DNA from 2 places in the Bradyrhizobium sp. 2TAF24 genome. Region 1 is predicted to be linked to the other one. Evidence: riboswitches for the same ligand, from Rfam matches in the RefSeq annotation. Region 1 holds a riboswitch; the other holds the start of a gene.
What was found. A riboswitch is a leader RNA that binds a small molecule or an ion and turns the genes downstream of it on or off. The one in region 1 is predicted to bind S-adenosylmethionine.
Positions count from the first base shown of each region.

Region 1 (4,207 bases):
CGAAGGTTAATCGTTCAACGGCTGCCACGGCTGAGAAGAAAGACGCCCTGCTCGCCGAACATGTTCCAGAACCACCACGGCGCATTGAGCCGCAGCGGCAGACCGTTGAGATTGAGCGCGACCGCGCGCTCCATCTTGACGTTGATCTCGTCGCACAGCTGCACGAAATCCTTGATGGTGCAGAAATGGATGTTGGCGGTGTCGTACCATGTCGCCGGCAGATGCTCGGTGCGCGGCATCTGGCCCTTGACGAGTAGCTGCAGCCGCATCCGCCAGTGCCCGAAATTGGGGAACGAGACGATGGCGCGGCGCCCGATGCGCAAGAGGTGCTCGAGCACGACCTTGGGCTGGCGCGTCGCCTGAAGCGTCTGCGACAGGATCACGTAATCGAAGGAGTCGTCAGGATAGTTGACGAGATCAGTGTCGGCATCGCCCTGGATCACCGCAAGCCCCTTGGCGACGCAGTGATTGACGCCCTCGCGCGACAGCTCGATGCCACGGCCGTCGACGCCGCGGCTTTCCAGCAACCGCAACAGGTCTCCCTCGCCGCAGCCGACATCGAGGACCCGCGATCCCGGCGCGACCATTTCCGCGACCAGCAGATGGTCGCCGCGATAGGCATCGGCGGGGCGCACAAGACCGCCTGTCGCCTGGAGAGCTTCGCTCTGTGCCGTCATGTCGTTGCATCCGTATTGCCGAGGCCACGCGCCACGGCGGCCGAGTTGAGGAAGGCGCGCGCGATATCGTGGAATTCAGGCACGTCGAGCAGAAATGCGTCGTGCCCTTTGTCGGTCTCGATCTCGGCGAACGAGACCCGTGCGCCGCCGGCGTTCAACGCATGCACCACGTTGCGCGACTCGGCGGTCGGGAACAGCCAGTCGCTGGTGAACGACACCAGGCAGAAGCGCGTACGCGTGCCGCGGAACGCGCGCGCCAGCACGCCGTCGTGATCCGCCGCGATATCGAGATAGTCCATCGCCCGCGTCAGATAGAGATAGCTGTTGGCGTCAAAGCGTTCGACGAACGATGAGCCTTGATAGCGCAGATAGCTCTCGACCTCGAAATCGGCATCAAAGGAGAAGGTCGGCAAGGCGCGGTCCTGCAGCCGCCGTCCGAACTTGCGATGCAGCGCCGCATCCGACAGATAGGTGATGTGCGCGGCCATGCGCGCGACGCCGAGACCGCGCTGCGGACGCAGACCGTGCTCGAAATAGCGGCCCTGACACCAGTCCGGATCGGCCATCACCGCCTGGCGGCCGACCTCGTGAAACGCAATGTTCTGTGCCGAATGGCGCGTCGCACAGGCGATCGGCAACGCCGCGAACACCCGCTGCGGATAGGCTGCTGCCCATTGCAGCACCTGCATGCCGCCCATCGACCCGCCGACCACGGCCAGCAAGGTGTCGATGCCGAGACGATCGACCAGCATCGCCTGGGCCCGCACCATGTCGGGAATGGTGATGAGCGGAAAATCGAGGCCCCACGGCTTGCCGGTTGCGGGATTGAGCGAGGCCGGTCCGGTGCTGCCGAGACAGCCGCCGACCACATTCGACGAGATCACGAAATAGCGGTCGGTATCGATCGGCTTGCCAGCGCCGATCATGATGTCCCACCATCCCGGCTTGCCCGTGACCGGGTGGATGTTGGCGGCATGCTGATCGCCTGTCAGCGCATGGCAGATCAGGATCGCATTGCTGCGCGCGGCATTGAGCTGGCCATAGGTCTGATACGCGATCTGGAACGGCGCGAGGTCGAAGCCGCAATCAAGATGGAGCGGTGTGTCGCTGCCGAACACCGCGACCTGCGAGCTCGGCTGATCGGCCTCGCGCGCATGAGCCTCCATCCGGGCTGACGGCTGATTCAACGTATCCATGCGACCTCCCCGAGACACTGCGCGCCGGCTGTCCTGCGCACACCGGCGTGTGCGCCTCGCCGGCACCCGGACGATGGCTGAGCGGACAATCTTGCTGCGGCACGCATGGACATGGCGTCTCCAGACCAACCGATCGATCTCACCGGGGTCCGGCCATAAAAAAACCGGCACGAACCACAGTTCGGCCGGGATTTCATCTGTCCCCGGCCTGTTTAGCGAGTTTTTTAACGTGGCTGCAAGCCGGCCGGCTCAAATGACCACGGAACAGTAATGCTCATAGTCCCCCGGCTTTGTCCCGTCAAGATCGGGGATCGCCGCCCCTCGGCCGGCAGCGACGAGGCTGGCCTGCACTGACCATGTTTTCTTTGCTTTCGCCCCTCGTCTTTCCTATCAATGCCTTGCCAACCCTGCCAATTTGACCGATCCGGCCCTTGCAGGGCAGAGCGAACGCCATCGCAAGGTTTTGAACACAGATGTCCAAGGCTCCCCCCGCCCCGCCGATGCTGCAGGAACTGCGTCGCGAGATCGACCGCATCGACGAGCAGGTGCACGAGCTTTTGATGCAACGCGCCGAGATCATCGATCGCCTGATCGCGGTGAAGCAGACGCAGGAAGTCGGCTCGGCATTCCGTCCGGCGCGTGAGGCCGACATGATGCGGCGCCTGGTGCAGCGCCATCACGGCATCCTGCCGCTCGATACGGTGGAGAGCATCTGGCGCGTCATCATCGCGACGTTCACCTATGTGCAGGCACCGTTCGCCGTGCACGCCGATCTCTCCCCCGGCGAGTCCGCGATGCGCGATTCCGCCCGCTTCCATTTCGGCTTCACCGTGCCGTTCACAGCGCATTTCAGCGCGCCGGCAGCGGTCGAGGCGGCTGCCAAGTCGAAAGGTGACCTGGCGCTCGTCCCGGCAACCGCCAGCATTTCACCGTGGTGGATCCCGCTGGAAGCCGCCGGCGCACCGAAGATCATTGCCCGCTTGCCCTTCATCGAGCGTGCCGACCACCCCGCCGCGCTGCCGGTGTTCGTGATCTCGCGGGTCGCCGACAACGCCATGGTCACCGACATCGAGATGTGGAGCATCCGCGTCTCGGGCTGGAACGCCAATGTCGCGCGCGCGCTGTCACCATTCGCCGAGATCATCGCGGTGCCCGATGGCGCCTTCGACGGCGCGGCCCTGCTGGTGTCGGTGTCGCGGGAGCATCCGCTGTCGCGGATCACCTCGACGCTGGTCGCTGCCGGCACCTCGATCCGCTCGGCGGCCCTCGTCGGCAGCCACGCGACGCGCTATACGGTGCCGGCGAACGGTGCTGAGGCCGGTGCCTGACGCGGCGCCCTGCCTGATTTTGAGTTTTTTGGAGTCCGAGCTGATGTCCCGTCCCGTGCCGAAGCCCGGCATTCTCGAGATTGCCCCGTACACGCCCGGCAAGAGCGGGAACGGGCATTCGGGCCGGGTGTTCAAGCTCTCCGCCAACGAGACACCGTTCGGCCCTTCGCCCAGGGCCATCGAAGTCTATCGCGCCGCCGCCGCGCATCTCGAGGACTATCCGGAAGGCTCGTCGCAAGTGTTGCGCGACGCGATCGGCCGCAAGTTCGGCCTCGATCCCAACCGCATCATCTGCGGCGCGGGGTCGGACGAGATCCTGAATTTTCTCGCCCATGTCTACCTCGGCCCAGGCGACGAGGCGATCCACACCACCCACGGCTTCCTGGTCTACCCGATCGCAACGCTCAGCAACGGCGCGACCAACGTCATCGTGCCCGAGACCGCTTTCACCGCCGACGTCGACGCCATCCTGCGTGCCGTGACGCCGCGCACCAAGCTGGTGTGGCTCGCCAACCCCAACAACCCGACCGGCACCTACCTGCCGTTCGACGAGGTCAAGCGCCTGCGCAGCGGCCTGCCTTCCCATGTGCTGCTGGTGATCGACGCGGCCTACTGCGACTATGTCTCACGCAACGACTACGAGACCGGCATCGAGCTCGTCGCCACCACCGAGAACACGGTGATGACGCGCACCTTCTCCAAGATCTACGGCCTCGCCGCACTGCGTATCGGCTGGATGTACGGCCCTGCGCACATCGTCGACGCGGTCAACCGCATCCGCGGGCCGTTCAACGTCTCGACGCCCGCGATGCTCGCCGGCGTCGCCGCGCTGGAGGACACCGAACACTTTGAAAAGGCGCGCAGCCATACCGAAAAGTGGCGCGAGAAGCTGACCGAGGCCATCGGCAAGCTCGGCCTGAAGGTGACGCCGAGCGTGGCGAACTTCATCCTGATCCATTTCCCGCTGGAGAAGGGCAAGACCGCCGAGGATGCCGACGCATTCCTG
Region 1 covers NZ_JBFRFW010000017.1:14,355-18,561, forward strand. The annotation lists gene metW (methionine biosynthesis protein MetW) at 15-677, opposite strand; gene metX (homoserine O-acetyltransferase MetX) at 674-1,873, opposite strand; SAM riboswitch at 2,065-2,144, opposite strand; gene AB4Z37_RS24190 (chorismate mutase) at 2,347-3,201, shown strand; gene hisC (histidinol-phosphate transaminase) at 3,245-4,207, shown strand, end outside.

Region 2 (4,207 bases), on a different contig from region 1:
CCCGACGATCCGCCCCATGCCGTCGATATCGCGGTGCAGATCGGCCGCCACGCTGCGATCGGCAATGGTGTCGATCCGGGTGCGCAGGATGGCCAATGGCGTGCGCAGCTCGTGCGCGGCGTCGGCGGTGAACTCGCGCTGCGCCCGGAAGCCGGCCGCGAGGCGATCGAGCGCCTGGTTGACGGCTGCGACCAGCGGCAGGATCTCGCTGGGAATCCGCTCAGCCGAGAGGCGGACATCGGTCCGCGCAGGACCGATCTGCTTGGCGTCCTCGGACGCGTCGAGCAATGGACGCATGGCCCGGCGGAAGATGACGATGTCGATCGCCAGCAGCAGCAGCAGGATCGGCAGCGTGATCCAGCCGACATGGCGGAAGAAGTTCGCCACGATGTCGTCGGTGATCACGTCGCGATGGGACAGATCCTCGGCGACCTGGATCCAGACCGAGTGGCTGCCGATCCTGCGCAGCACGCTTGCGCCGGACACCACGCTGCCGTTGCGCCGCGCCTCCTGGTAGCTGACGCGCTGGCTGACGGACGGCACGGGAAACAGCAGCGTCCCGCTTTTGCGCGACGAAAACAGCAGTTCGCCCGAGGGCTCGATCACGTCGTAGAAATAACGGCCATAGGCCTCCGAATAGAGGTCGCGCAGCGCCTGCGGCAGATCGAGCACGAGCTTGCCGTCGGGCCCCGCCGTGATCTTGCGCGCGATCGCCTCCGCCTGATCGCGCATCGCGGCGCGATGCAGGTTGGTGATTTCGGAATTCAGCAGCCAGAACAGCACCAGCGGCATCACCACCGCCGTCAGCATCACCGCGACCACATGCAGCAGCACGACGCGCGAGGCGATCGACGGAAAGCGGAACACGCTACTTGTCCTCGGACAACAGGTAGCCGACGCCGCGAATGGTGTGGATCTGCAGTTTCGCGCCATTTTCGGCGAGCTGCTTGCGCAGCCGCGAGACATAGACCTCGACCGCGTTCGAGGCCACTTCGCCGGCGAGCCCGAAAATGTGGTCCTCCACCGTCTTCTTCGGCACCACCCGGCCCTGGCGGCGCAGCAGGATTTCCAGCACCGAGGTCTCGCGCGCGTAGAACACGAACGGCTTGCTGTCGATGAAGACCTGCCGGCTCTCCGTGTCGTAGACGAGATTGCCGAGATGCAGCGAGCTGCCGAGCAACTGGCCCGGCCGGCGCAGGATCGCCTCCAGCCGCGCCACCAGTTCCTCCAGCGCGAACGGCTTGACCAGATAGTCGTCGGCACCGCTGCGCAGGCCGGTGACGCGATCCTGCAGGCCGTCGCGCGCGGTCAGCACCAGCACCGGCAGCGGGTCCTTGCGATGGCGGATCTCCCTGAGGATGGCGAGGCCGTCGCCATCAGGCAGCCCGAGATCGAGCACCAGCGCCGCGAAGTGGGTCGTCGTCAGCGCCGCGCGGGCTTCCGCCGCGCTGTTGAGCACGTCGACCGCAAAGCCCGCTCCGGTCAGCCCCTTCGCCAGCAGCCGCGCCAGCTCGACATTATCCTCGACGATCAGCAGTCTCATGATCAGTTCACATCGTTGATCCCAGCGCTGTGGTAAGGCCGTGCAGCGGCTTTAGCCACTGTATTTTTCCGCGCCGGCCTTCAGGCCGGCAGCGGCATCGCCGCGGCCTCCCCGGCGACGGCCCGCAGGTCGGCCGCAAGCTCATCGGCGCGCAGCGGATCCGCATCCCATGCGAACATGAACCGCGCGCCACCACCGATGAAGGTGTAGAAGCGCCAGCCCCTGCGACGCAGCGCCGCAAGCGCAGGCTCGGCGAGGCGCACGAACACCGCATTGGCCTCGACCGGAAACATGATCTCCAGCCCAGGCGTGCCGGCAATCCCGCGGGCGAGGCGCTGCGCGCAGGCATTGCCGTGCGCGGCGTTGGCAAGCCAGGTGCCATTGCCCAGCATGCCGACCCACGGTGCCGCCAGAAAGCGCATCTTGGAGGCGAGCTGCCCGGCCTGCTTGCAGCGATAATCGAAATCCTCGGCGAGCCTGGGATCGAAGAACAGGATGGCTTCACCGGCGGCCATGCCGTTCTTGGTGCCGCCGAAGCACAGCACATCGACGCCGGCGCGCCAGGTCAGGTCCGCCGGACTGCAGCCGAGATGAGCACAGGCGTGCGCGAAGCGCGCGCCGTCCATGTGCAGGTGCAGGCCGAGCTCGCGGCACACCGCAGCGATCGCCCGCACCTCGTCGAGGCTGTAGACCTGTCCCGTTTCCGTGGGTTGGGTAATGGTCACGACGCGCGGCTTGGGAAAGTGAATGTCGCGGCGGTTGGTGGCGAGCGCGCGGATCGCCTGCGGCGTCAGCTTGCCGCCGACGGCGGGCGCGACCAGCAGCTTGGAGCCGTTGGAGAAGAACTCCGGCGCGCCGCACTCGTCGGTTTCGACATGGGCTGCGTCGGAACAGATCACGCTGTGGTAGGACTGGCACAACGCCGCCAGCGCCAGCGAATTCGCGGCCGTGCCGTTGAAGGCGAAGAACACCTCGCACGGCGTCTCGAACAGCGTGCGAAAGGCATCCGCCGCCCGCTCGGTCCAGGCGTCCTCGCCGTAGGCCGGCGCGTGTCCGCTGTTGGCCTCGGCCATCGCCTGCCATGCAGCGGGACAGATGCCGGAATAATTGTCGCTGGCAAATTGCTGGGGTTCGCTCATGCACGCCGCCTTTCCTGGTCTGTCCATCGACCGGGCGAAGCAGACGCGATGATGTGGCGAGGGCCCGTTTGGTTGCCGGATCGGCCGCATCTCCCCGTGACCGGGGACCGCCACCTTGCTCGGGAGCAGGTTGGCGTTGAGCGTCAGCTCAACTCGTGATGGTGACCATGCCCATAGACGGGAAATGCGGCGCTGGCAAGGGCCGCAGGCCGCATGGCGGCCCGCGGCGGTCGTCCGATCCTGAATGGCGACCGCGTGCGATCAGCCGTCGAGCGGCGTGGTGCGCGGCCGGCGGCCCTCGATCGGATAGGCCGGATCGTTGTAGCCCGGCGTCGAGGGATGGCCACTGACCACGAGGCTGTCGACCAGCGCCTCGTCCTCGGCGCTGAAGCGGTGATCGAGCGCTTTGACATAGTCATCCCACTGCGCCTCGGTGCGCGGCCCGGCGATCACCGCATCGATCAGGCGGTTGTTGAGCACCCAGGCGACCGCGAACTGGCCGGCAGTGATGCCGCGCGCCTCGGCGTGAGCACGCAGCGTCTGCGCCAACTGCAATGACTCCGGCCGCCATTCGGTCTGCATGATCCGGCTGTCGTTGCGGCCGGCGCGCGTGCCCTGCTCCGGTCGTTCGCCGGGCGCGTATTTGCCGGTCAGCACGCCGCGCGCCAGAGGACTATAAGGCACGACGCCGAGGCCGTAGAAACGGCAGGCGGGCAACTGCTCGACCTCCGGCATCCGGTTCATGGCGTTGTAGTAGGGCTGGCTCACCACCGGCCGATCGATGCCGAGCCGATCGCAGATGTTGCAGATCTCCGCGATGCGCCAGGCGCGATAGTTCGACACCCCGAAATAGCGCACCTTGCCCTGGCGGATCAGGTCGCCCATCGCCCGCACCGTCTCCTCGAGCGGCGTGCCGTGGTCTTCCTTGTGCAGGTAATAGATGTCGAGATAGTCGGTGCCGAGCCGCGTGAGGCTCTCCTCCGCCGCCTGCAGCAGCCATTTGCGCGACAGTCCGCGGCGGTTGACGCCCTCGCCGATCGGGTTCGCCGCCTTGGTCGCCAGCACCCAGTCGTGGCGCTGCTTGCCGATAGCCCGGCCGACGATGCTCTCCGACTTGCCCTGCGAATAGGCATCGGCCGTGTCGATGAAATTGACGCCGGCGTCCTTCGCCTTGGCGATGATGGTGGCGGACGTGACCTCGTCGGTGGCGTCGCCGAACATCATGGTGCCAAGACACAAAGGCGAGACCTTGAGGCCGCTGCGGCCGAGATTGCGGTGATTCATGACGCTTCCCATCTCCCTGAGATACGAACTCCTCCCCGAATTGTCCACGAGGGGCCGATTGCCTCGCTAGGACGCGACACAGACTAGCTACGCTTGGGTATTCGTCGCGCGCCAGTATGATCCACGCTTCTGCCTACCTGACTAATTTTAGCAGTGCCGATCTGGACTATCGATCACCTTTTCGCAACGAGCCGCTAGTTGGTACTGCTCTGCGATTTGCCCACCACGTTGCAATTGGGGC
Region 2 covers NZ_JBFRFW010000011.1:41,271-45,477, forward strand. The annotation lists gene AB4Z37_RS17770 (ATP-binding protein) at 1-810, opposite strand, end outside; gene AB4Z37_RS17775 (response regulator) at 869-1,543, opposite strand; gene AB4Z37_RS17780 (threonine aldolase family protein) at 1,624-2,682, opposite strand; SAM-I-IV-variant riboswitch at 2,741-2,849, opposite strand; gene AB4Z37_RS17785 (aldo/keto reductase) at 2,944-3,966, opposite strand; gene AB4Z37_RS17790 (hypothetical protein) at 4,161-4,207, opposite strand, start outside.
Region 2: it holds a riboswitch for S-adenosylmethionine, as region 1 does, so the genes downstream of both, AB4Z37_RS17780 (threonine aldolase family protein) here and metX (homoserine O-acetyltransferase MetX) in region 1, are expected to answer to the same signal.